DNA from 4 places in the Glutamicibacter sp. V16R2B1 genome. Region 1 is predicted to be linked to each of the others. Evidence: riboswitches for the same ligand, from Rfam matches in the RefSeq annotation. Region 1 holds a riboswitch; each other region holds the start of a gene.

What was found. Region 1 has a riboswitch for S-adenosylmethionine ahead of FDN03_RS01765 (methylenetetrahydrofolate reductase). Riboswitches for the same ligand answer to the same signal wherever they lie in the genome.
Region 2: another riboswitch for S-adenosylmethionine. It lies ahead of FDN03_RS04525 (O-acetylhomoserine aminocarboxypropyltransferase/cysteine synthase family protein); the one in region 1 lies ahead of FDN03_RS01765 (methylenetetrahydrofolate reductase).
Region 3: another riboswitch for S-adenosylmethionine. It lies ahead of FDN03_RS09640 (hypothetical protein); the one in region 1 lies ahead of FDN03_RS01765 (methylenetetrahydrofolate reductase).
Region 4: another riboswitch for S-adenosylmethionine. It lies ahead of FDN03_RS14215 (ATP-binding cassette domain-containing protein); the one in region 1 lies ahead of FDN03_RS01765 (methylenetetrahydrofolate reductase).

What each region holds. Positions count from the first base shown of each region.
Region 1 is NZ_VATX01000004.1:52,251-57,979, forward strand. Features, by position in the region: gene FDN03_RS01750 (2-hydroxyacid dehydrogenase) at 1-273, opposite strand, end outside; gene dgt (dGTP triphosphohydrolase) at 431-1,963, opposite strand; gene FDN03_RS01760 (hypothetical protein) at 2,017-2,421, opposite strand; SAM riboswitch class I at 2,786-2,876, shown strand; gene FDN03_RS01765 (methylenetetrahydrofolate reductase) at 2,986-3,906, shown strand; gene metE (5-methyltetrahydropteroyltriglutamate--homocysteine S-methyltransferase) at 3,990-5,729, shown strand, end outside.
Region 2 is NZ_VATX01000007.1:84,156-89,884, reverse strand. Features, by position in the region: gene FDN03_RS04535 (MFS transporter) at 1-124, opposite strand, end outside; gene FDN03_RS04530 (CoA-binding protein) at 254-748, opposite strand; gene FDN03_RS04525 (O-acetylhomoserine aminocarboxypropyltransferase/cysteine synthase family protein) at 748-2,112, opposite strand; SAM riboswitch class I at 2,235-2,329, opposite strand; gene FDN03_RS04520 (histidine phosphatase family protein) at 2,467-3,036, shown strand; gene FDN03_RS04515 (sigma-70 family RNA polymerase sigma factor) at 3,150-3,647, shown strand; gene FDN03_RS04510 (methylated-DNA--[protein]-cysteine S-methyltransferase) at 3,644-4,285, shown strand; gene FDN03_RS04505 (iron-sulfur cluster-binding domain-containing protein) at 4,488-5,729, opposite strand, start outside.
Region 3 is NZ_VATX01000013.1:130,620-136,348, forward strand. Features, by position in the region: gene FDN03_RS09615 (HNH endonuclease) at 1-151, opposite strand, end outside; gene FDN03_RS09620 (2,3-butanediol dehydrogenase) at 509-1,570, shown strand; gene FDN03_RS09625 (HAMP domain-containing sensor histidine kinase) at 1,684-2,736, opposite strand; gene FDN03_RS09630 (response regulator transcription factor) at 2,753-3,448, opposite strand; gene FDN03_RS09635 (M15 family metallopeptidase) at 3,524-4,189, shown strand; SAM riboswitch class IV at 4,306-4,422, shown strand; gene FDN03_RS09640 (hypothetical protein) at 4,481-5,161, shown strand; gene FDN03_RS09645 (4a-hydroxytetrahydrobiopterin dehydratase) at 5,289-5,729, shown strand, end outside.
Region 4 is NZ_VATX01000019.1:44,619-50,347, forward strand. Features, by position in the region: gene FDN03_RS14205 (MetQ/NlpA family ABC transporter substrate-binding protein) at 146-1,021, opposite strand; gene FDN03_RS14210 (methionine ABC transporter permease) at 1,064-1,789, opposite strand; gene FDN03_RS14215 (ATP-binding cassette domain-containing protein) at 1,798-2,607, opposite strand; SAM riboswitch class I at 2,682-2,771, opposite strand; gene FDN03_RS14220 (plasmid pRiA4b ORF-3 family protein) at 3,046-4,419, opposite strand; gene FDN03_RS14225 (exonuclease domain-containing protein) at 4,494-5,492, opposite strand.

The DNA of each region.
Region 1 (5,729 bases):
CTCGATGGCCCCGCGCGAGTTGCTCAGTCCCACCCCGGCGGGCAGGTGCTCCAGCACCCACTCGTAGCCGATCGACATCAGGTGCACATGCTCCAGTCCCGGAATGCGCGAGACCCTGGCACGGTGCTGCGGGTTGCGGGGCCGCTCGGTCACCAGCACCTGCGCGGGCGGGGCATCCGCGGCAGTGTCGTTCAAATGCCACACGATCGGCTCGACCCCGGGCAGATCCAGGCGGCGGGCCAACTCGTTGGAGGGAACAAGAACACGCAACACCAAGGTTCATCCCGTCGTAGAAGTCAGGGGCCTGGCTTGGACCCAACCCCAGACCATTCTTGGCACAAGCCCTGCCGCCGCGCCAATCCCCGCAGGCAATGTGACCGACAGGGGCTGCCTGAAGGTTGGGCGCGTTCGGCAGCGACCGGGCCGGGTGCTAGAGTCCGCGGCCCACTTCCCAGATCCCTTCCGAGGTTCCGGTCAGCAGCGCGTTGACCGACACCGCCTGCGCGTCGGTGAAGGAGGCGATATAGTCCACGATCGCCCGGGCCTGGCCCAGGCGCTGGACCTCTCCGTCCCCGGCCGGCCCAAAGCGCTGGGGCTCCATGGCCCGCAGCTGGCGGTACTCCTCGGTGGCGGCCTCCACCGAATCCAGCAGCCGGCGCGGGGCGCGGGAGGCGTCGTCCGGGTCATTCAGCCAGGCTTTGAACCCCTCGGCCAGCGAGGAGATGATCCGGGTCTGCCCGCGCTGGTAGACCGCCAAATCCGAGCGGTCCAGCACGAAGCGCGAGTGCACGAACTTGAGCACCACCACATCATGCCAGGCAGCGTCCGCGAGCCGGACGTGGCCGCTGCGGACCACCGGGGTGCGTTCCACCGCGATCGAGGCCTGCAGCCGGTCAATCCAGCGCCGGGTGAAGCCGGTGACCGCCCGGTCCGCCTCCAGCCCGCCGTTGTACGGCACCGCCAGCAGCCCCTCCACCAGGTCGTGTTCCACCCGTTCCACCGAGTCGCGGAACGCCTCCGGGCAGGCGACCCACGGGTCCTTGGCCAGCAGCCGGCGCCAGGTGCGCTCCAGCGCGTGACCCGGGCGGCGCATGTCCAGTTCCCCTTCGGGGATTTCGGCCAGGGAGCGCGAATGGTTCAGCCAGGCCCGCAGCTCGGCGGAGACCGTGGTGTACTGCAGCACCCCGGCCCGGTAGAAGTCATCCAGGTCGTGCACGGCATAGGCGATGTCGTCGGCGATGTCCATGACCGAGCATTCCAGGGTCTGCTGGTGGGTGGCGATGCGCGGGAACACGGAGAGCACATCGTGCATCTCGGCGATCTCGATGTCATAGCAGGAGAACTTCGCCGCCCCGGCCCCCGAATGGTTCCCGGCCCCGCGCGGCAGGTCCTGCGGGGAGCGCAGCGGCTGGTTCAGCCATTCGTTGCGCGACCACGGGTACTTCAGCACCCCGGCGCGCACCGCCCGGGTCAGGTTCAGCCCGCGGGCGGTGGCGTCGCAGCTGTCCAGGGCGGTGAGGATGCGAAAGGTCTGGGCGTTGCCCTCAAACCCGTCGGGCAGCCCCAGGCTCTGCCGCGCCACCCGGTCCAGCTCCTGCTCACCCAGGTGCCCAAACGGCGGGTGGCCCAGGTCGTGGGCGGCGGCCGCGGCCTGCACCACCACCGGGTCGCAGCCGCCCAGCTCCTCCACCAGCTGTTGGGTGCGCGGATCCGAGTTGCGCAGCCCGATCGCGATCGAGCGGGCCACGGCCGACACCTTCAGCGAATGGGTCAGTCGGTTGTGCACCACGGTGCCGGCCCCGGCCTGCGGGATCACCTGGGTGACCGCGGAGAGCCGGGAAAAGTAGGGGGAGAAGCGGATCCGCTCAATGTCCACACGGAACTCGTCCTCATCGGGGCGTGCAGCTTCGCTGATGGCGCGCTCGCGCCCGCCGCTTAGGTGGGTCTTCTGCCTGGCATTCATCGTAGTCACCAGCCTAGATGATGCACCGGCCGCGGTCCGGGAAGCGTGCGGGGTCATGCCCCGGCCCGCCGATCCAGCGGGCGGGCCGGGCGGCGCAGCAGCAGCGCACCGAGGGTGAACCCGATGTACACCAGCGCGGCCAGGAAGGACTGGGTCCCGAAAAACCAGCTCAGCTGCCCGTACCAGCTCAAGAGCACACAGCCGGCGGCGGTGAGCACCACCAGCCCGGCGGCCGGCCAGCGCCGGGGCAACTCCTCCAGCACCCGGCCCTGCACTGCCAGCAGCAGCCTGTAGACCAGTAGGCAGGCCCCGGTCAGCACCAGCAGGCCGCTGACCGTGCCGCCGTACTGCACCTGCTGGCGCAGCGGCTGCAGGAGGCGCGAATACAGCATCGGCAACACCAGCGAGGCGACCAGGCACAGCACCACGGTCAAGGACAGGCGGATTGCGGTGTACATTGCGGCTCCTTGGCACCGGTTCGGCCCCTGCGCCCGCGGCCCCTGCCGGCGCACCCAGTGGCCGAAGACTTTCATCCTTTCCCGGAGTGTAGGTGATCGGCCGGGCTTTGGCACGGGCCGCACGGCGCGTCATCACCGCGTCACACAAAGCCGCCCGGCGCAACACTTCAGCGGCCCTGCCCCCCGGTGCGCCCCCGGCAACCCGGGGAAAACCGGTCACCGCCCACGCGTCACACTGCGGGCGTAAGAATCGCGTCATCTTAACGTTCACGCGTCACATGACGGGGTGGGACGGCGGATGACGCGGCGCGGCCCGGCGTGCTTGCGCCGCCGCCGGGCCCTGGCGAACGATGGAATCACCAACAACCCATCAAGAGCGGCTAAGAGATCTGGCTCGACGACGCCGCAGCAACCACCGGGAAACCGAAAGGTGCTAATGCCAGAAACGATGGAGCAGTACCGTCCGATCCGCCCCGGCCGCCGCGCCGGGCCCGGCCGCTGCCGGCCGCACCCCAGGGTGCGGGTCACGGTGCACTGCCTCGTCGCTGACACGAGGAGGAACACATGCCCGGTTCGGTGGCCCCACCGTCCCTGTCCTACGAGCTCTACCCGCCGGTGAACCGCGAGGTGGCCGAGTCGGTCTACCACAGCATCGAGCAGCTGGCCGACACCAGCCCGGACTACGTCTCGGTCACCTATTCGGGCACCCCGGCCCGCCGCGCCCAGTCCCTGGCGCTGATCGAACACCTCGTCACCCAGACCAAGCTGCGCCCGCTGGCGCACTTGACCTGTGTGGGGGAGTCGGCGCAGTCGCTGCGCGTGCTGATCCGCCACTTCATCGCCCTGGGGGTGCGCGGGGTGCTGGCGCTGCGCGGTGACCTGCCGCAGGACCCGCAGGGCTGGCGCGGTGAATTCCCGTTCGCCCGCTACCTGATCGAGCTGATCCGCCAGGTGGAGGACGAACACGCCGCCTCCCTGGCCGGGGGCCGGCTGGGGGTGGGGGTGGCCGCCTACCCGCACCGCCACCCCGAGTCCCCGAGCTTCGAGCACGACATCGAGGTGCTGCTGGGCAAGCAGCGCTCCGGGGCGGACTATGCGATCACCCAGGTCTACTTCCAGCCCGAGGACTACCGGGGGCTGCTCGCCGCGGCCCGCCGCGCCGGGGTGTGCATCCCGATCATCCCCGGCATCATCCCGCTCAATTCGCTGCGCCGGCTAAACCGGCTGGCGGCGCTGACCGGGGTGCAGCCGGACCCGATCCTGGCCCACGCGCTGCAAAGCGCGACCAGCGACGCCGAACGCCACCGCATCGGGGTGCGCTGGGCGGTGGACCTGGCCCGGGCGGCGTTCGATGACGGGGCCCCGGGGCTGCACCTGTACACGTTCAACGACCACCGCGGCAGCCTGGACGTGATCGAGCAGCTGCAGCTGCCCGGCGCCCGCAGCACCTTGGCCCAATCCTGGGCCGCCCACAGCGGGGCCTAGGCGCCCGCTTCCACCGACGAACCACCGAATTGCCCAACGACCCGGCCGGGCACCCCGGCCCGGCAGAAAACTAGGAGAACACCATGAGCAAGCAGCACTTCCCGCAGGCCAGCATCCTCGGCTACCCGCGCATCGGCCGGCGCCGCGAACTGAAAAAGGCGCTGGAGGCGCACTGGGCCGGCACCCTGACCGAGCAGCAGCTGCACGAGCGGGCCTTTGCCGTGCAGCAGCAGAACCTGGAACGCCTGGTGCAGCTGGGGCTTGACCCGGCGAACGGCTCCCTGCCCGGGGACCACGCCTACTACGACCAGGTGCTGGACACGCTGGTGGCGCTCGGGGCGGTGCCCTCCCGCTTCGCCGAGGTGCTCAGCGCCCCGCTGAGCACCGCCGACGCCTTCACGCTGGCCCGCGGTGACGCGCAGCGCGCCCCACTGGAAATGACCAAGTGGTTCGACACCAACTACCACTACCTGGTCCCGGAGCTCGGCGAGCGCACCACCCTGCGCGCCAACCCCGCCGGGCTGCTGGAGAACTTCACCGCCCACGCCCGGGCCGGGCACACCATCCGCCCCACCCTGGTCGGCCCGATCAGCTTCCTGCTGCTGGCCAAGGCCGAGGAGGGCGCCGCCCGCTCCGGGTTCACGCCGCTGCACCGGATCGATGAGCTCGTCGAGGTCTACGCCCAGCTGCTGGCCGAGCTGGCCGCCGCCGGGGTGGGCTGGGTGCAGCTCGATGAGCCGGCCCTGGTCACCGAGGCCGGTGCCCGGCACGCGGTGCCCGGCGGCCTGGCCGAACGCGTGTACCGCCAGCTGTCCTCCGGCCCGCGCCCGGCGCTGCTGGTCACCACCGGGTACGGCACCGCCGGGCAGCTCACCCGCCCCGGTGAGGGCCTGGGGGTACTGGCCCGGGCCGGGGTGGACGCGGTGCAGGTGGACCTGGTGCGCGGGGTGGCCCCGCAGCCCGAATTCCTTGGCCAGCTGCAGGGCACCACCGTGGTGGCCGGGATCGTGGATGCCCGCAATGTGTGGCGCAACCACCTGGGCGCCTCGCTGATCGCGCTGCGCGCCCTGCGCCAGGCGGTGACCGCCGCCGGCGGACGCCTGGCGGTGGGCACCGCCACCTCGCTGCTGCACGTGCCGCACGATGTGGCCCTGGAGGGGAACCTGCCCGAGGGGCTGGCCGACTGGCTGGCGTTCGCGGACCAGAAGGTCAGCGAGGTGCTCACCCTGGCCACCGGCCTGGAGCACGGGGAGGATGCGATCGCCCGCGAACTGGTGGCCACCGAGCGGGCGCTGGCCGCCCGCGCCGCCTACCCGGGCACCACGGTGCCGGAGGTGCGTGAACGCCTGGCCGGGCTGGGTGAGCAGGACCTGCAGCGCCCGGATGAGCAGCAGCGCGCCGCCGCGCAGCGGGCGGGCCTGCAGCTGCCGCTGCTGCCCACCACCACCATCGGCTCCTTCCCGCAGACCGCTGAGGTGCGCGCCGCCCGGGCCGCCCACACCGCTGGCACCCTGGACGACCAGGGCTACCGCCGGTTCGTGGAGCAGGAGATCGCCCGGGTGATCGCGCTGCAGGAGGAGCTGGGGCTGGATGTGCTGGTGCACGGGGAAGCCGAACGCAACGACATGGTGCAGTACTTCGCGGAGAACCTCGACGGGTTCGCGGTCACCGAGCACGGCTGGGTGCAGTCCTACGGTTCACGCGCCACCCGCCCCTCGATCCTCTTCGGCGACGTCACCCGCCCGGCGGCGTTCACCGTGCCCTGGATTTCCCACGCCGCCTCGCTGACCGACAAGCCGGTCAAGGGCATGCTCACCGGGCCG
Region 2 (5,729 bases), on a different contig from region 1:
CCATGGCCACCGCCCACATGCCGTGGGCCAGGGTGGAGAGCACCAGGGCGCACGCCAACACGGTGTAGTCGCGGCGCGCGAAGGGCCGCAGCAGGCGGATCGCGGCGAATGGCTTGGCGCCCATGGCGCACTCCTCGGGTCGGTGATTTGTCTATCGTCACCGATCCGATTGATATTTGTCAATCACTATTTGCCGGCCCGCCGCCCCGCCTGGCCGGCAGCCTGCGGCCGTGGCGGGGGCAGCGGGCAAGCGCTAGGCCAGCAGCTGGCGTTTGGAGGAGATCATCCCGGTGTTGAACCCGGCCAGGCGCAGCCCGCCGTGGAAGCGGGCGTGTTCGATCTTCACGCAGCGGTCCATGACCACATTCAGCCCTGCGGCCTCCGCGCGCTCAGCCACCTCCTCGTGCCAGGAACCCAGCTGCAGCCACAGGGTCTTGGCCCCCACGGCCAGGGCCTCGTCCAGCACCCCGGGCAGGTCATCATGCTTGCGGAAGACCTCAACCAGGTCCGGGGTCTCGGGTAGGTCCGCCAGCGACTTGTAGACCGGTTGGCCCAGGATCTCGTCCACCACCGGGTTAATGAAGTACACCCGGTAGTTTGAGGAGGACAGCAGGTAGGTGGCCACGAAGTAGCTGGCCCGCGAGGGCTTGTTCGAGGCCCCCACAATCGCGATCGAGGTGGTCTCGCGCAGGATCTGGAGGCGCTGCGCGGCGCTGGGGCCCTGCCAGGTGCGTAGTGCGGTGCTCATTAGTTCGCTCCCTTCCCGGCCGGCACGGCGCAGGCCGCTGCGTCATAGGACGGCATCTCGAATTGGTGCTCCGGCTCCGGCTGCTGGGCGGCGCTCAGTGCCTGGTCCAGGTCCCAGATGATGTCCTCGACATCCTCCAGGCCCACCGACAGGCGGATCAGGTCCTGCGGCACCCCGGCCGCCTGCAACTGCTCCTCGCTCAGCTGCTGGTGGGTGGTGGACCCCGGGTGCAGCACCAGGGTGCGCGCATCACCGATGTTCGCCAGGTGGCTGGCCAGCTGCAGGGCCTGGATGAACTTGGCCCCGGCCTGCCGGCCGCCCTTGATTCCGAAGCTGAAGACCGAACCCACACCCAGCGGCAGCAGCTTGCGCGCCTGCTCGTGCTGGGGATGGGAGGCCAGGCCCGCATAGTTCACGTAGCTGACCCGGTCATCGGCCTCCAGCCACTGGGCCACCTGCTGGGCGTTGGCCAGGTGCGCGTCCATCCGCTGGGCCAGAGTCTCCACGCCCTGCAGCAGCTGGAACGCGGACTGGGCCGGCAGGGAGGGACCGAAATCGCGCAGCTGCTCACTGCGCAGCTTGGTCAAAAACCCGTACTCCCCGAAGTTGCCCCACCAGGAGACGTTCCCATAGCTGGGTACCGGCTCGGTCATGGTGGGGAACTTCCCGTTGCCCCAGTTGAAGGTGCCCGATTCGATGACCACCCCGCCCAGGGTGGTGCCGTGACCGCCAATGAACTTGGTCGCCGAATGGATCACGATGTCCGCGCCGTGCTCGATCGGACGCAACAGGTAGGGCGGGGTCAGCGTCGAATCGACCACCAGCGGAATGTCGTGGCGGTGCGCCACCGCCGCCAGCCCGGCCAGGTCGGCAATGTCCCCGGAGGGGTTGGCAACCACCTCGGTGTACACCGCCTTGGTGTTCGACCCGATCGCGGCCTCGAAATCGGCCGGGTCGTTGGAGTCGATGAAGGTGGTCTGAATGCCAAAGCGGCGCAGTGAGACATCCAGCTGGGTGATGGTCCCGCCGTAGAGCTTCGCAGAGGCGACAATGTGGTCCCCGGCCTGGGCCAGCGCGGCAAAGGTGATGAACTCCGCCGCCATGCCCGAACCGGTGGCCACCGCGCCGATCCCGCCCTCCAGGGAGGCCATGCGCTCCTCGAAGGCGGCCACTGTCGGGTTGCCGATGCGGGAGTAGATGTTCCCGTACTTCTGCAGCGCAAATAGGTTCGCCGCATCATCGGTGTCCTTGAATACGAAGGACGTGCTTTGGTAGATCGGCACCGCGCGGGCGCCGTGTTCGGCATCGGGGGTTCCGCCGGCGTGCAGGGCACGGGTGCGGAATCCAAACTTGTGGTCGGCCATGGTGGCGTGACTCCTTATCGGCTCGTCTTCCGGCCCACCGCGGCATTGGCCGGGAGGGCCATCAAGGCAATATCCCGGAATCAATGTCTGTCTTCACTGCACTGGCCCTATGGCCGAAGACAGCTCCATCGTTTCTGGCGGTAGCACCGTATCCACCGGCTGTGGCAGGTTGCTGCGGCGTCATCGAACCAGATCTCTCGGCCGCTCGGGATGGTTACCCCCAGTGTCTCAACATGTGTGAATGTGACCCAAGTTGTGCGTCGAAAGATTGCGCGGCGCGTCACAGGCCCCATCCGGCCATCCGCACCCCGGGGGATTCAGCGCCACCGGCAGTACTGGCTAGACTCAAGAAGTATGAATGGTGCACTGGCTTTGGTTCGACACGGACAAACCGACTGGAACCTGGCAGGCAGGCTGCAGGGGCAGACGGACATCCCGCTCAACGCGACCGGGCGGGAACAGGCGCGCGCGGTCGGCGCCCGGCTGGCCGATGAGGGCTGGGATGTGGTCCTGGCCTCCCCGCTGGGCCGCGCCCAGGAAAGCGCGCAGATCATTGCCAAGACCCTTGGGGCCCGCACCGGCCCGCCGGTACCGGAACTGGTGGAGCGCGGATTCGGGCCACTGGAGGGGCAGTGCCGCTCGGAGCTGGATGAGGACCTGGTGCAGGAGCTGATGGAGCAGGCCGAACCGCGTTCGGCCGTGCTGCGCCGGGCAGTGCCGGCCCTGCTCCAGCTGGCCGCCACCCACCCCCAGCGGCGCATCCTGTGTGTCAGCCACGGGGCGACCATGCGCATCATCCGCGATACCCTGCTCGGACGCCGCCTGCCCCAGGGCGTGGAGAACGGGGAAGTGGTGCCCCTGGACCTGGGCGAACTGCGCGAACTGGAACTGGCCCTGCGCGACGGTGACCCGGTCGTGGTCTAGGAACAGGGCCGGCCCCCACCGCCCGGTGGGTGGTCGCAGGAAATCCGGCCAAAGACCTCACGAAAAGCTGTCCCGCCACGTTTACATGGTGAGAGCCAATCACCAGGAGCACCATGAAGCAGCCATTCGAACAGATCGTGCAGGCCCACGGACTGAGCGTGTTGCGCGTGTGCCGCTCCCTGCTGGATGAACACCGCGCCAAGGACGCCTGGTCGGAAACCTTCCTGGCCGCCCTGCGGGCCTACCCGCAACTGGATCCGGAGGCCAACGTCCAGGCTTGGCTGGTGCGCATCGCCCACCGCAAGGCCATCGATGAGCTGCGCCGCCAGCGGGGCGAGGATCTGGAAACCGACCCCGCCGCACACGCCCCCTCGACGGAGGCCGGGCCGGAAGGCCGGGCCGAAAACCTGGAGCTGTGGCAGCTGGTCAAGCAGTTGCCGGAAAAACAACGCTTGGTCGTTGCGTACCGCTATTTGGGTGGATTGGACTACCGGCAGATCTCCCAGATTCTTTCCGGAACCCCGGAAGCAGCGCGGCGCGCCGCCGCCGACGGGATCAGCAATCTGCGACGCCGAATGGACGCCGGATCAGCAACTGGAGGAAAACCATGAGTCAGCTTGATGGCACCGCCCCGCTGAACACCCCGCCGACCGAGGTTGAGCAGCGCCTCCTGGCCAGCCTGCACGACCGGCTGGAGCAGGCCGCCCACCGGGAGCACCTTACCGACGCGGTGTACCGGATCGTGCAGTCGCCCCTGGGCCCCCTGTTGGTGGCCGCCACGGAGGTAGGGCTGGTGCGGGTGGCCTTCGCCTCGGAGGAGCACGAGCGTGTGCTGGAACAGCTCAGCGAAAGCCTGGGCGCCCGGATCCTGCGCTCGCCGGGCGCATTGGACACCGCGGCCCGGCAGCTGGAGGAGTACTTCAGCGGCCACCGCACCAGCTTCACCCTGCCGCTGGATCTGCGGCTCTCCACCGAATTCCGGCGCCGGGTCCAGCTGGAACTGGGCCACATCGGTTACGGACACACCCTGAGCTACCGGCAAATGGCCGAACGCATCGGAAAGCCTGCGGCCGTACGGGCCGTGGGGTCGGCCTGCGCCACCAACCCGCTGCCCATTGTGCTGCCCTGCCACCGGGTGCTGCGTACCGATGGTTCGCTGGGGGGCTACCTGGGCGGGCTGCAGGCCAAGCGGATCCTGCTGCAGCTGGAAAACCCGAACGGCGCGCGGCAACCCTCCACCCTGTTCTAGCTCCCCATGCGACGCCCGGGGTGCCGGCGCTTGCGTGGGAGGGCGACCGCCGATTCCACGTGAAACAACCTTGAGAGGCTGATAGCGTCACCGACGTGGTGTGATAGAGGTTTGTCGCCACGACGAGAGAATGTTCGACAAACGATTTCGTTTGCCATCCGACCCTGTTGTCCTCCCGCCAGGGTCGGGAGTACGGACCGGATCAGGCATCGATGACCAGGTCCGTGCTCGCGGTGGAGCAACAGGGCAGGAATTTTCCGGCTTCGATTTCCCGGGCCCGGATCCCGCCCTGGTGGTTCATGTCCACCTCACCGGAGAGCTTGATGACCTTGCAGGAGCCGCACATGCCCTCCTGGCAGTTGGCCCCGATGCGCACCCCGGCCTGTTTGGCGACCGGCAAAATCCGCTGGTCGGGGTCGATGCGCACCTTCAGGCCGGACTTGAGGAAGGACATGGTCAAACTGCCTTCCCCGACGGTGGCAAACTCCTGGGGGTCCGTGGGCGGTGTGCCGCCAAGGTCAGGTGGCGGCCCGGGCGCCGCATCCGATGCGGAACCACGCCCGCCCTCCTCCGTGGGCAGGGCGCCGGGTGGTCCCGGCGGCGTGGCTGGCGCCGGGTCGTACAGGCCTAGGTTCTGCTGTTCGAATTGGGATTCGGGTGCCTCGGCCATTTCCCCGGCCAGGTCCTCGGCATATGCCAACTCCTGCTGGTATTCCAGGCGGGTCTGCCGGCCCCCCGAGAAGAACTCCATGTGGATGGAGGTGTCGTCAACCCCCACCTCCAGCAGCAATTTGGCCGCGTTGTTCAGGTACCCCTCTGGGCCGCACGCATAGACGTGGCGGCCGTTCGCGTCCGGGGCCACCTGCTCAATCATGTGGCAGGTCAGTCGTCCCAGCATCCATTCCCAGTCCCCGGGCACGGAGCGGTCCCCCAGGGAGTAGTACACCGTGATGCGTTCATCGACCGCCGCAATGTACTCCAGTTCCTTGGCAAATCCGAACCCGCCGGGTTCGGCTCCGTGATACAGCACCACGACGTCGGCCTGGCCGGGCAGGGCGTGGATGGTGCGCACCATGGAGATGATCGGGGTGATGCCCGCCCCGGCGGCCAGGAAGAGAAAGCGCGCGCGGCGCTCGGCGTCGGGCAGGTGGAAGGCGCCAATCGGGCCGAGCATCTCCAGCACGGTGCCCGGGCGCACGTGCCGGTGCACCCACGGGGAGACCAGACCCTGTTCCTCGCGCTTGACGGTGATGTTAAAGGTCCAGGGTTCGGTGGGCGCACTGGAAATCGAATAGTTCCGGTCGACTGGTTCCTGGCCTTCCCCGTGAACGGGAAAGGCGATGTTCAGGTACTGGCCGGAGCGGAACGCCAGCGGGGCCCCGTCGGTACGGCGGAAGACGAAGGTCATCATGCCCCCGGCCTCGGGGATCGTTTCCAAGCATTC
Region 3 (5,729 bases), on a different contig from region 1:
TGAAATCTTTGATCTCTTCGCGGGTCAGGGGTACTGCGCCGTCGTTAGTTCGGAGTTTAAGCCAATCAATGGCCTCGTGACGGAGCCGCCAGTCTTCAGCCGCGGTCCACAAGTCTCGGGCCATATGAATTTCTCCTGACAAGACGCTCATTACTGCATAGTGCAAAGGCTGCCTGCACCAGCCAATCTATCCTGACAAGGAATAATACGGCAATAATTGAGACAAGTGCGCCTCCTGCAGAGAGGTAAAAAAGGTTTCGCGTCTAGGGCTGGATGCATTGCGCAAGGAGCATTAGACGCCACGGATCTTGGCCAAGTAAACGTTCCCAGAGGAATCACAACTCATTTTTTGGTCGTCTATTTCGGGGCATTTTGTTCTGTAGCCCGCATGCGATTGTGGGCTTGCTCGCTTTCTTCTCTAAATGTAGAAAAACGGAGTACGGTGTCTAATACGACAGCGACGCAGTACAAAATCTGCGCCCATCCTCCGGCTCCGAAGGAGTTAAGAATGAAGGCCGCGCGCTACTACGACCGCAAGGATATCCGCATCGAGGATATCGATGAACCGACGCTGCAGCCGGGGACTGTAGCCATTGATGTTGCATGGTGCGGCATCTGCGGTACCGACCTGCATGAGTACCTCGAAGGACCGATTTTCGTTCCTCCCGCAGGACATCCGCATCCGATTTCCGGCGAGTCCGCTCCAGTCACCCTGGGCCACGAGTTCTCGGGAACGATTACCGCTTTGGGCGAAGGGGTCACGGATCTCGAAGTGGGACAGAATGTGGTTGTTGAGCCCTACATCATCGGTGACGATGTAGATACCAGTGAGGGCCAGCCCTACCAGCTGTCCGAGAACATGAATTTCATTGGCTTGGGTGGCCGCGGGGGTGGTCTGGCAGAGAAGATCGTGGTGGAACGCCGCTGGGTACACCCAGTCGGTGACATTCCGCTGGATCAGGCAGCCTTGATCGAGCCGCTCTCTGTGGGACATCACGCGTTCGTTCGTTCAGGTGCAAAGGCGGGACAGGTCGCCATCGTTGGCGGTGCAGGTCCGATCGGTCTGCTGACCGCCGCAGTGCTGAAGGCCGAAGGCCTGACCGTATACATTTCCGAGCTCTCCGAAGCCCGCAAGGCCAAGGCGCGGGAAACCGGCGTTGCCGATGAGATCTTTGATCCCCGTGAGGTGGATGTTGCGGAAAAGATCCGTGAACTGACCGGCGGTAAGGGTGCTGACGTCGGTTTCGAGTGCTCCTCGGTACCGGTCGTTCTGGACATGCTGATCGACGCCGTGCGGCCAGCGGGTGTGATTGTGAACGTCTCGATCTGGGGTCGCAAGCCCGAGGTCGATATGCCGAACCTGGTGCTGAAGGAAATCGATCTACGCGGAACCATCGGATACGCCAACGATCACCCGGACACCATCGAGTTGGTCTCCAGCGGCAAGCTTGATCTGGCTCCGTTCATAACCGGACGCATTGGCCTGGACGAGCTGGTCTCCGAAGGCTTTGACCAGCTCATCAACAACAATGAGCATCACGTGAAGATTATTGTGAACCCCCGGGCCTAGCCCCTACCGGGCAACTAAGCCAGCCCCTTAGCGAGGCACGGAAGCAAGAGAACTTCTTGCTTCCGTGCCTCTTATGCACTTACACGTTCTTTTAAATGACCGGCTCTGCAACGCTATCCCGGTAACTCAACGACAATCCGCAGTCCGCCAGAAGTACGCGCCGTCAACGAGAGCGAACCGTGGTGGGCTTTGACAATGCTGGCGGCGATCGCCAGTCCCAGGCCGACACCCGCTTCGTCGTCTGACCGTGCGCGCTTGGCGCTGCGCTGGAATGGCTCTGTCAGTGTGTTCACCAGCTCGGGCGGCAGGTGCTCGCCCGTATTCTCCACCGTCAAAATGCCCTTTCCTGCCGCGTTTCCAGTGCTGATCCACACCGTTCCGTTCTCAGGCAGATTGTGCACAATTGCGTTGTGAATCAGGTTGATGATCAGCTGTTGCAGCAGCGGGGGAGAGCCGTGGGTGGTCGCAACCTCGCTGGCGACTTCCAAGCCAACGAGGCGTTTTTCTGCCAGGGGCAGCAGGGTTTCGGTGGCTTCTTCGACCAGCAACGACAGGTCGACTATTTCTGGGGTAAAGGACTTCTGTCCGGCTCGGGTCAGCCACAGCAGCGACTCGGTCAGTTCGATGGCCCGCTTGTTGACTGTCCCCAACCGCTGGAGGAGCTCACCGGTGTCTATGTCCGTCTCTTTGCCGGCGACATCCAACAGTGTTTGGGTGATGGCCAATGGGGTGCGCAATTTGTGGGACGCATTGGCGGCGAATCGTTGCTGCTCCGCGACGTGTGCTTCCACTTCCTCCAGCATGGTGTCGAAGGCTTCAGCAAGCTCCCCGAATTCATCGTTGCGACCAGGGAGGTGAATCCGACGGGCGAGGTCGCCCTCGGCCACTGCGCGGGTGGTTTGCGTGATGCGATCCAAGGGGGCAAGCATCCGACCGGCGAGGAACCAGCCTCCAATGAGCCCAAAAACCAGCAGGAAGAGCAGCACGCCGGTGGCCGCGGGTCCAAAGGCATCAAGTAGATCCGAGCGGTTCGGGACGAAACCTCTAGCGCTGTCGATGTTCCCCTCGGGAACATAGCGCAGCAGGAAAACCCAGACGGCGGTGAGCAGCAGCGCGCCAGCCAACATCAGAAAACCGACGTAGCTTAAAGTGAGCTTCAGTCGCACGCTCAGTCCTTTTGGCTTATTCACTGTCCAACCCCATAGGTACTTCATTGTCCGGGGCTTCGACGCGATATCCGACCCCTGGAACTGTTGCGATCACCCACGGTTCGCCCAGACGTTTCCGCAAGGCTGAGACCGTAATGCGCACCGCATTGGTGAAGGGATCGGCATTCTCATCCCATGCTCGTTCCAGCAGCTCCTCCGCGCTGACCACTCCGCCTTCCGCCCCCATGAGGACTTCCAATACCGCGAACTGCTTGCGTGTTAAAGCCACATAGCGGCCTTCTCGGTAAACCTCGCGGCGAAAGGGATCCAGCCTTACTCCAGCTATTTCGCGGACCGGAGGGCGGTGATGAGCCCGGCGCCGACTCAATGCCCGCAGGCGCATCACCAGTTCCTGGAGCTCAAATGGCTTCGTCAGGTAGTCATCCGCCCCCAATTCAAAACCTGAGGCCTTCTCATCGAGCCGGTCGGCAGCGGTCAGCATCAGGATCGGCAAACCGGTACCGGAGGCCACGATGGAACGGGCCACTTCATCACCGGAGGGGCCGGGAATGTCACGGTCGAGGATGGCGATGTCGTAGGCATTGATCTCCAAAAGTTCCAAGGCCGTATCACCGTCCCCGGCAATATCTGCAGCGATGGCTTCCAAGCGCAATCCGTCACGGATCGCCTCCGCCATCAGGAGTTCGTCCTCGACGATCAGTACACGCATAGCCCCAATCGTACGAGCCGGAACATATTGCGGGCATATCAAAATTTCGATACGGCCCGGCAACAGGACGCCGCCTTGACTGGTTCCATGAGAAAAATGCGACCGGCCAAGAGCCGCAAGAAATCCCTCCTGACCAAAATCATCCTGGTGCTTCTGGCGCTGCTTACCACCCTGTGGGTGCTTGCGTTGGCCCTAACGCTCGGAACCCGCGGTGACTGGAGCCCCTCATCCATGGCGGCAACCGTGACGTCGGTGGTCCAGGGAGAACAAGAACCAAGGGCAGGTTCGTTAGGGGTGGCTGGCGGGGATGTGCCTTCAGGAACCACGCTGAAGTCCCGGATGCCAGCCGTGCACTACTTGAGTCCGGACCTGCGCGAGGCGATGAATGAGGCAGCAGACGACGCCGCCAAGGATGACATCAAGTTCATCGTCAACAGTGGCTGGCGATCGGAAGCATTTCAGCAGCAGCTGCTGGACGAAGCGGTAGACCGGTACGGGTCGAAGCGTGAAGCCGCCCGGTGGGTTGCAACTGCGCAGACTTCACCGCATGTTTCCGGCAACGCGATAGACATCGGATCCTATGACGCGCGGGCATGGCTAGACCAGCACGGTCGCTACTACGGACTGTGCACGGTGTACGAAAATGAGCCGTGGCACTTTGAGCTGCGCCCCGAAGCGGTCAGCCAGGGCTGCCCCGCCCCGTACACGGATCCGACAGAAGACCCTCGGCTGCAGCGCTAGAAACACGAATTAGGTGACAAGTGGACCGTTCCTTCGATAATGAACAATCCACAGTGAGCAATCGCGGCCTACGAGGACGCCAAACCGTCGGCCCGGACGCATAGGATGATTCCCAGGTTCACGAGCTGCAGCGATAAGTACCTGGCTTGCTGCACGGCAACCCTCCTCAACCGAGCGGGGTGCCCCAGGGGAAGAACCGGTCCGCGGCACCAGCCGCCGGGCAAGTCGGTGGATGCCGCGGCGGAGATAAATCCTCCGTCGCCGGGTCCTCCCATGCGAGGGGAACAACAATTGTCTGAAAACGAACGCAGCCAGCACGAGAACTTCAACAAGGAACATGCGCAGGACTTCGAGGTCTGGCGCCGGGAGCTTTACGGTGATGATGTTGTTGGCACGGAATCGGCCGCGAAGATCTATCAGGCCATGAGACTGCGTGCCGACGGCCGGGCCGAGCTGGTTCGGGGAGGCCCGCTAGAGATTCCGGTCGACAAGTACGGTCTGCCGGCAGGCGTCAAGGGAAATGAACCAACGGTAAGGAAACAACTGGACCTGCGGTGGGATGCCGCACTGTTGGAAAACCCGTACGCTCCACCGTACGTCCCGCGTCCGAAGGGAAATTGGCTCATCGTCAAGAGCCAACGGTCCGCAATGCTGCTGGATGGCGAACTGTATCGCGGGCATGACACGGAACGGTACATCAACAAGTGGATGCGCGCCGGGTTTACCCCGGAACTGTACTGTCTACTGCACGCGAAGCTTGAAAGCGTCGTGGAGCGCTGCCGGAGCAAGGCGAAGTGGGCAAGGCGTGAGGATTGGTTCGAGGGCCGGTTGGCCGAACTGAATCTTTCCAGCGGGAGCCTCGGCGCGAACGGCGCGAACCTCAACCCCGAGCACTGGCAGGACCTGCCGGGCCTGCTGGTCCGCCTGCCGATCTCGGTAGCGATGGAGAAGATCCTCCTGCTGGGTATGTAGACCGGGACAGGGGGCGGAGGCTTGCTTCGACAAGCGACGGCGCGTTGGACGCGCAACGCTGGCAATTGGCTAAAGGGCCTTCTTTCTTTTCCAGGGGCGCGGCAAGCTGAGAACGACCGTGGCCATCATGGTCACGGTCGTTGGCTCCATCCGCAGAGAGGCAAGAACAATGTCAGGCAAAGATGTGCTGTCAACAGACGAAATCCAGGCACGGCTCTCACAATTGCCGCACTGGCGCTACGGGCTGGGGTCCCTGCGGACCGCTTTCAAGTGCCCGAGCTCGGCCGCCGCGATTCAGCTCGTGTCGGCGATTGGCGCGCTGGCCGAGGAAGCCGGACATCATCCGGACGTCGACTGGCGTTATGACACGGTGTTCGTCAACCTGGTGTCCCACGATGTCGGCGGCGTGACATCACGGGACTTCACCCTGGCCACCCAGATCTCCGACCAGGCCGAAAACTTTGGTGCCCAAGTGGACCTGGGCCTGGTCCGGACGGTGGAAATCGCCATCGATACCGAAAACCCGCAACAGATCTCCAAGATCTGGCAGGCTGCCCTGGGCTATGAA
Region 4 (5,729 bases), on a different contig from region 1:
TGGCCCGTCGGGGTGACGCGCTCCTGCCCACCGTTCACGAGAACGGGTTATTGGGCACGAGCGATGGCCATGACCCCGGCAATGCGTAGAGCCTGCGAGGGACAAGCCGGTGGCTTGTCCCTCGCAGGCGTTTTAGATGTGTTCGTTAGTTCTGGGTGTTCCAGGTGGCGAGGTCCGCTGCCGGGTCGCGATCCCAGGGGGTGGGCAGTGCGCCGTCGAGGTAGTCTTCGTACCATTCGCGCACCTCATCGGAATGGTAGGCGGCTTCCAGGGCCTTGCCCTTCTCGGTCTCCATGAAACCGGGTTTTGCCGCCACCAGGTTGTTGTAGGGAAGGGCGTCCTCCTCTTCCTCAAACAGCAGCGCATCCTGCGGGGTCAGCCCGATCTCCCCGCCGAGCCTCACAAACAGGAAGCCGGCATCCACGTCGGGCAGGGTCTTGGACAGCGACTGCTGGTCCACCTCAACGAAGGAGAAGTTCTTGGGGTTCTCCAGGATGTCGTTCTGCGAAAGGTGGATGACGCTCTTGCCCTCGGTGATCTTCAGCAGCCCCTCCTTGGCCAGCAGGGCCAGGGCCCGGCCGTTGTTCGAGGGATCCACCGGGATGGCGATCTTGGCCCCATCGGGCAGTTCCTTCGCCGACTTGTGCTTGGTCGAGTACAGCCCGGCCGGTGAACCGTACATGTAAAAGGCCGGGTCCACCTCGATGTTCTGATCCGCCGTGAACTGCTCCAGGTAGGCTGCGTGCTGGAAGAAATTCGCGTCATAATCACCGTTCGCCACCACGTGGTTGGGCTGGACAATGTCGGTGACGTAGGTCGCCTGCACATCCCATCCCTGTTCCTCCAGGATGCGCTCGGCGATCTTTGTGGGCTCCTGGGTGGGCGCCGATTCGGTGACGATCAGTTTGATGGTCTTGTCGTTCCCGGCATTGACATTGCCGGTCAAACCGCATGAAGCCAGCAGACCGGTGACGGCCAAGGCGGCTGCTGAGGTGATGATCCTGCGACGAGTCAGTGACATGGTGTTCCTTTGAAGTAGTGAAGGTGAAGTAACGGGTGCTGGCTATCGTTTGTCGTAGCGCCGGGCCAGCGCCGTGCCGGAGACCTGCACCAGGTGCACCAGCGCGATCATCAGCACGATGGCCAGGAGCATGACACCGGTCTCGTAGCGGTAGTAGCCGTAGCGGATGGCGAAGTCGCCAATCCCTCCCCCGCCAACCAGCCCTGCCATGGCCGAGTAGGAGATGAAGGAGACGGTCATGATGGTGATCGAGCCAAACAGCGCCGGCCGGGCCTCCACCAGCAGGACGTCGCGGATGATCTGCCCGCGGGTGGCGCCCATGGCATTGGCGGCTTCAACGACGCCCGACCCCAGCTGGGTGATGTTCTGTTCCACGAAGCGGGCAAAATAGGGAATCGCGTTGATGGTCAGCGGGACAATCACCGCGGCGGTACCCACCGTTGTTCCGACGATGAACCGGGTGACCGGGATGATCGCGATCAGCAGGATCAGGAACGGGAAGGAGCGGATGGTGTTCACTGCACCGTCGACGATGCGGTGCAGCCGCGGTCGGGACCGCAGGCCCTGCGGTGACATGGAATAGAGCCAGATTCCCAAGGGGGTACCGATCAGGATCGCCAGGGGAATGGAGACCAGCAGCATCGCCAGGGTCTGGCCGATCGCGACGCCGATCTCGGGTCCCAGTTCCAGCAGGCGGTCAATGCTGAAGGTGGCCACTGCGCCGTTGCTGCTCGCAGCGGCCGCAAGCGGAAGATAGATTGTGCTCAAGACGTCTCCTAGGATGCGGCAGCCGACAGCTGCGGGGTGCGGTGTTCTTCATGGCCGGTGGGGCGCTGCAGGACGATCTCGTCACTGATCAGGTAGCGTCCGATCGCGGTATGCGGGCTGAAACCCGGTTGCCTCAACTCGGCCAGGTCAAACTGTTCAACCAGCCGCCCGTCCTCCATTACCGCCACGTTGTCGGCGATGGCCTTGACCACGTTCATTTCGTGGGTGACGATCACGGTGGTGATTCCCAGGTTGGCGTTGATGTCCAGCAGGTATTGGAGTACCGAGGCGGTAGTGCGCGGGTCAACGGCGCTTGTGGGTTCGTCGCACAAAAGCACCTTGGGCTGCGTGGCCAGGGCGCGGGCGATGGCCACGCGCTGCTTTTGGCCGCCGGAGAGCTGGGCCGGATAGGAATGGATCTTGTCGGCCAGGTCCACAATGGCCAACGCCTCCTGGGCCTTCGCTCTCCGTTGGCGGGCGGGAACCCCGGCAAACTTGAGCGAGAGCTCCACATTTTGGGCGGCAGTGCGGTTATTGAGCAGGTTGAAGTGCTGGAAGATCATGCCGATTTGATGGCGTTCGCGCCGCAGCTCTTCCTCTGAAAGTTCGGTCAATTCCACGCCGCCAACTTGGACCGAACCGCTGTCCGGGCGCTGCAGGAGATTGATGTTGCGGATCAGGGTCGATTTTCCCGCTCCCGAGAAACCGATAATTCCTTGGATCGAGCCCTGGGGAATGTCCAGGGACACGTTGTCCACGGCCGTAAAAGCGTCGCTGCCGGTGCCGAAGCTTGTCGATACGTTGCGCAGGCTGATCATGTGTACTCCTCGTCTTTACCGCGACGAAGCGTCCCGGCCGCGCAGCCTCACTGAGGAGGGGTCAGCCAGGAAATTCTCCATCGTTTCTGGCAGTAGCACCGTGCCCCAGGGGGTGGTTGCCGCGACGTCGTAGAGCCAGATCTCTCGGCCGCTCTGGATGGTTTGAAGGTCATCGCCTTCGTTGTCCACCAGTCTGGCGCAGGGATGGAGAACGGCTCAAAGGGCAGGTCACAAGCTGCAATGATCAGTCTTATGGCGACATTTCGGGCGTCACATCCCGTCATCTTCCGCTTCTGTGACGACATGTGAATCGACGGATGAGGCGGATTCCAGATTCTGGGCACACCAAAGCCATAATGCACGGCCCATTAGGGGCCGCAGGCCAACAGCGTAGTCAGGCGGTGGACCGGTTCGTCTCTCGCCCCGTTACGGCGCGCCTCAGGACACGGGAGCCTGCAGCACCATCCGCGCGAATTCGTCCACGTGTTCCTGGGCAGGCTTTGAGAAGTAGCCCCCGGAGTCGCGTCGGTGCCACCGGGCGAGCTCCTCAAACAGGTGGGCGAGAGTACTGCGGTGCACGACCGCATGGCGCCCCAACGGCTGACCCAGCGGCCCCATCCGGTAACCCAGCAAGTTCATGACCTCGGTGATGTAGTCGGACGCCGCGTCGCTCAGCGCCTCGATCCCGGCGGCCCGGCACAACCAGTAGGCGATGGTGCCATCGCGCAGGCCCTCATCCTTTTCCGCCGTGTTGATGGCGTTGAGCAGATGGCGGGCGAGGCGCTGTTCATCCCCGGCCAGTTCATTGCCCTTTTTCGTGGCGAGCACACGCCCGCGGTAGACCCGCACCAGTCCGGCCATGCGCGCCACCTCACGCAAGTGGGCCACCGTATGCATCGAGTGTTCACGCTTGCGGGAGGAGGATTCGTAGTCGATGCCCTCCCACTGCAGGCGGTTCACCAGTTCCGCCACGGCCTTCGGGTTCATCCAGCTGGCGGGGGTGAGCTTGATGCCTTCGCCCTGGGCCAGCTCAATGAGCACCTGGAAAGGCCGAACTATCTCCGTGAAGAACCATTCGGGAATCGGCGCCCCCTCCGCCGCGTCGGTGATTCCGGCCTCGCTGGCCAGGATCAGCGCGTAGCGCCGTACCCCCGAGGGCTTGGCGCGCAGCCACTGGCCGAAGACCGAGTCTCCCGAGACGAGGCTGAAGTACAGTTCCAGCTCGCGGTTCGCCGCCTGCTGGTTGTAGGTCAGCGGGTCGAAGTCGAGCTCATCGCCGGAGCGCCAGCGCAGCCAGTCGATGGTTTCCTGCTGCTCCTCGGTGGGCTGTTCGGCGTGGAACTCCTCCAGCTTGTCGTACCAGCCCGATAATCCTCCGCTGTCTTCCACCGGCGCCCGCATTTCCCCCTCGAGCACCCGGGCGGCGCACTGCTCGTCCGGGCAGGGGGTTGATGATTCGAGGGTCAGACGGTGCGTCCAGTTGTCCCCGAAGTCGTACACGTAGAACAAGGTTCCCGGGTTGACCGCCAGGGCCTGGCCGAGTGTGGTGCCCTCCTGCGGCTGGCCCTCCAGCTCCTCGTCCAGGGCAAGCTGGTCATACCAGCTGGTTCCGGTCTGTGGCTTGCCCCATCCCTGGGTGGGGTCCGCGCTGTGGAAGGACTGCAGGTGGCTGTTGTCCCAGCCCATGGCGATCTGGATGATGTCACCGGCAGCGGCCAGGTCCAGGTCGGCCGGAATCTGGATGCGCCGCCAGATCAGCGGCTGGGATTCCATCAATTCAATGCGCAGCGTCAGCAGGTCGCGAGAAGTCATAGACCCATCGTTGCAGATCAGCGGACTGGAGCGAAGACTGCGGGAGGATCAGTCGCGCCGCGTCCCGCGGCAGATTACTGCAGGGCGAAGCCTTCGACCAGCTGCATGAATTCGCCCTCGGAAATGATCTCCACCTTCTGCCCGGCGGCACGCAGGCGCAGCACGTGCTTGGCCTTGTTGGTCAGCCGGCCATTGGCCAGGTCCTCGGGGACAAAGCCGTCCCCGACCACCAGCGCGGTCGTGGCGCGGGTAACCCGCGAGGCGGTCTGTGCGCCACGGGCGGCGGCCCATTCCTTGGCCTGGGGCCGCGGCACGCCCAGGTTCCCGGTGAACACCACGGTTTGCCCGAACAACGGGTGGCTGGCATCGGCCTCCAGGTTCGGCGCCGGGTTGTCCCCCTCCTGCGGCCAGAACGCGAACGCGTCGCGCGGGGGCATGGCATTACCGCGGGCCAGCCAACCCTGCGCGTCACGCATGGCCCGGGAAATCTCATCGCCCGGCTGCCAGGGACGGGTCAGGCCCAGCGGCACCGAGTAGTGTTCGGCAGTGTTGTGCACGGTGGGGGTTTGGCCGCGTTCGGCGATATCGATCATGGCCCAGGCGCAGGCTTCGGCGTCGGCGAGCGCCTCGTGGTGGTTTTCGATCGGGTGCCCGGCTTCCTCGGCCACGAACGGCAGCGAATAGCTGGGAAGGTCATAGGCCTTGCGGGAGAGCTTCACGGTGCACAGGTGCTGGATCTGCGGGACCGACAGTTCGCTGGCCTCGGCCGCGGCCCGGATCACCCCGGAGTCGAACGCCGAGTTGTGCGCGACCAGCACGTCATCCCCGACGAACTGCAGCAGGTCGGTCAGCTTCTCGCCAATGCGCGGGGCGGTGGCCACCATGTCCTCGGTGATGTGGTGGATCGAGACGTTGCGCGGGTCGAAGTGGTCGAAACCGGCCGGCGGCTTGAGCAGCCACTGCTCGGTTTCCACGATGCGCCCGCCACGCACCTTGATCAGCCCGACCGAACAGGCCGACCCGATGAATCCATTTGCCGTCTCAAAATCAACTGCGGTGAAGTCCAAAGCCACATATTCACTGTACTCCGCTTTCCCGACCGAACGGTTCAGGCCGGACACCCACGGGCCCGCGGAAGCGGTCCAAGATCACCGTTACCAGGTACGTGCTCAGGGTAAATCCTCCGCAGTGACTCGCGGATTTATTGGGGCCGCGCGCTTGGGAGCATGACCCGTGCCCGCTCTGTGCCGCAGCCAGCGCCCCGACACGATCTCACAGTCTGCACGCCGTCGGCAACCTCCGGGGCATTC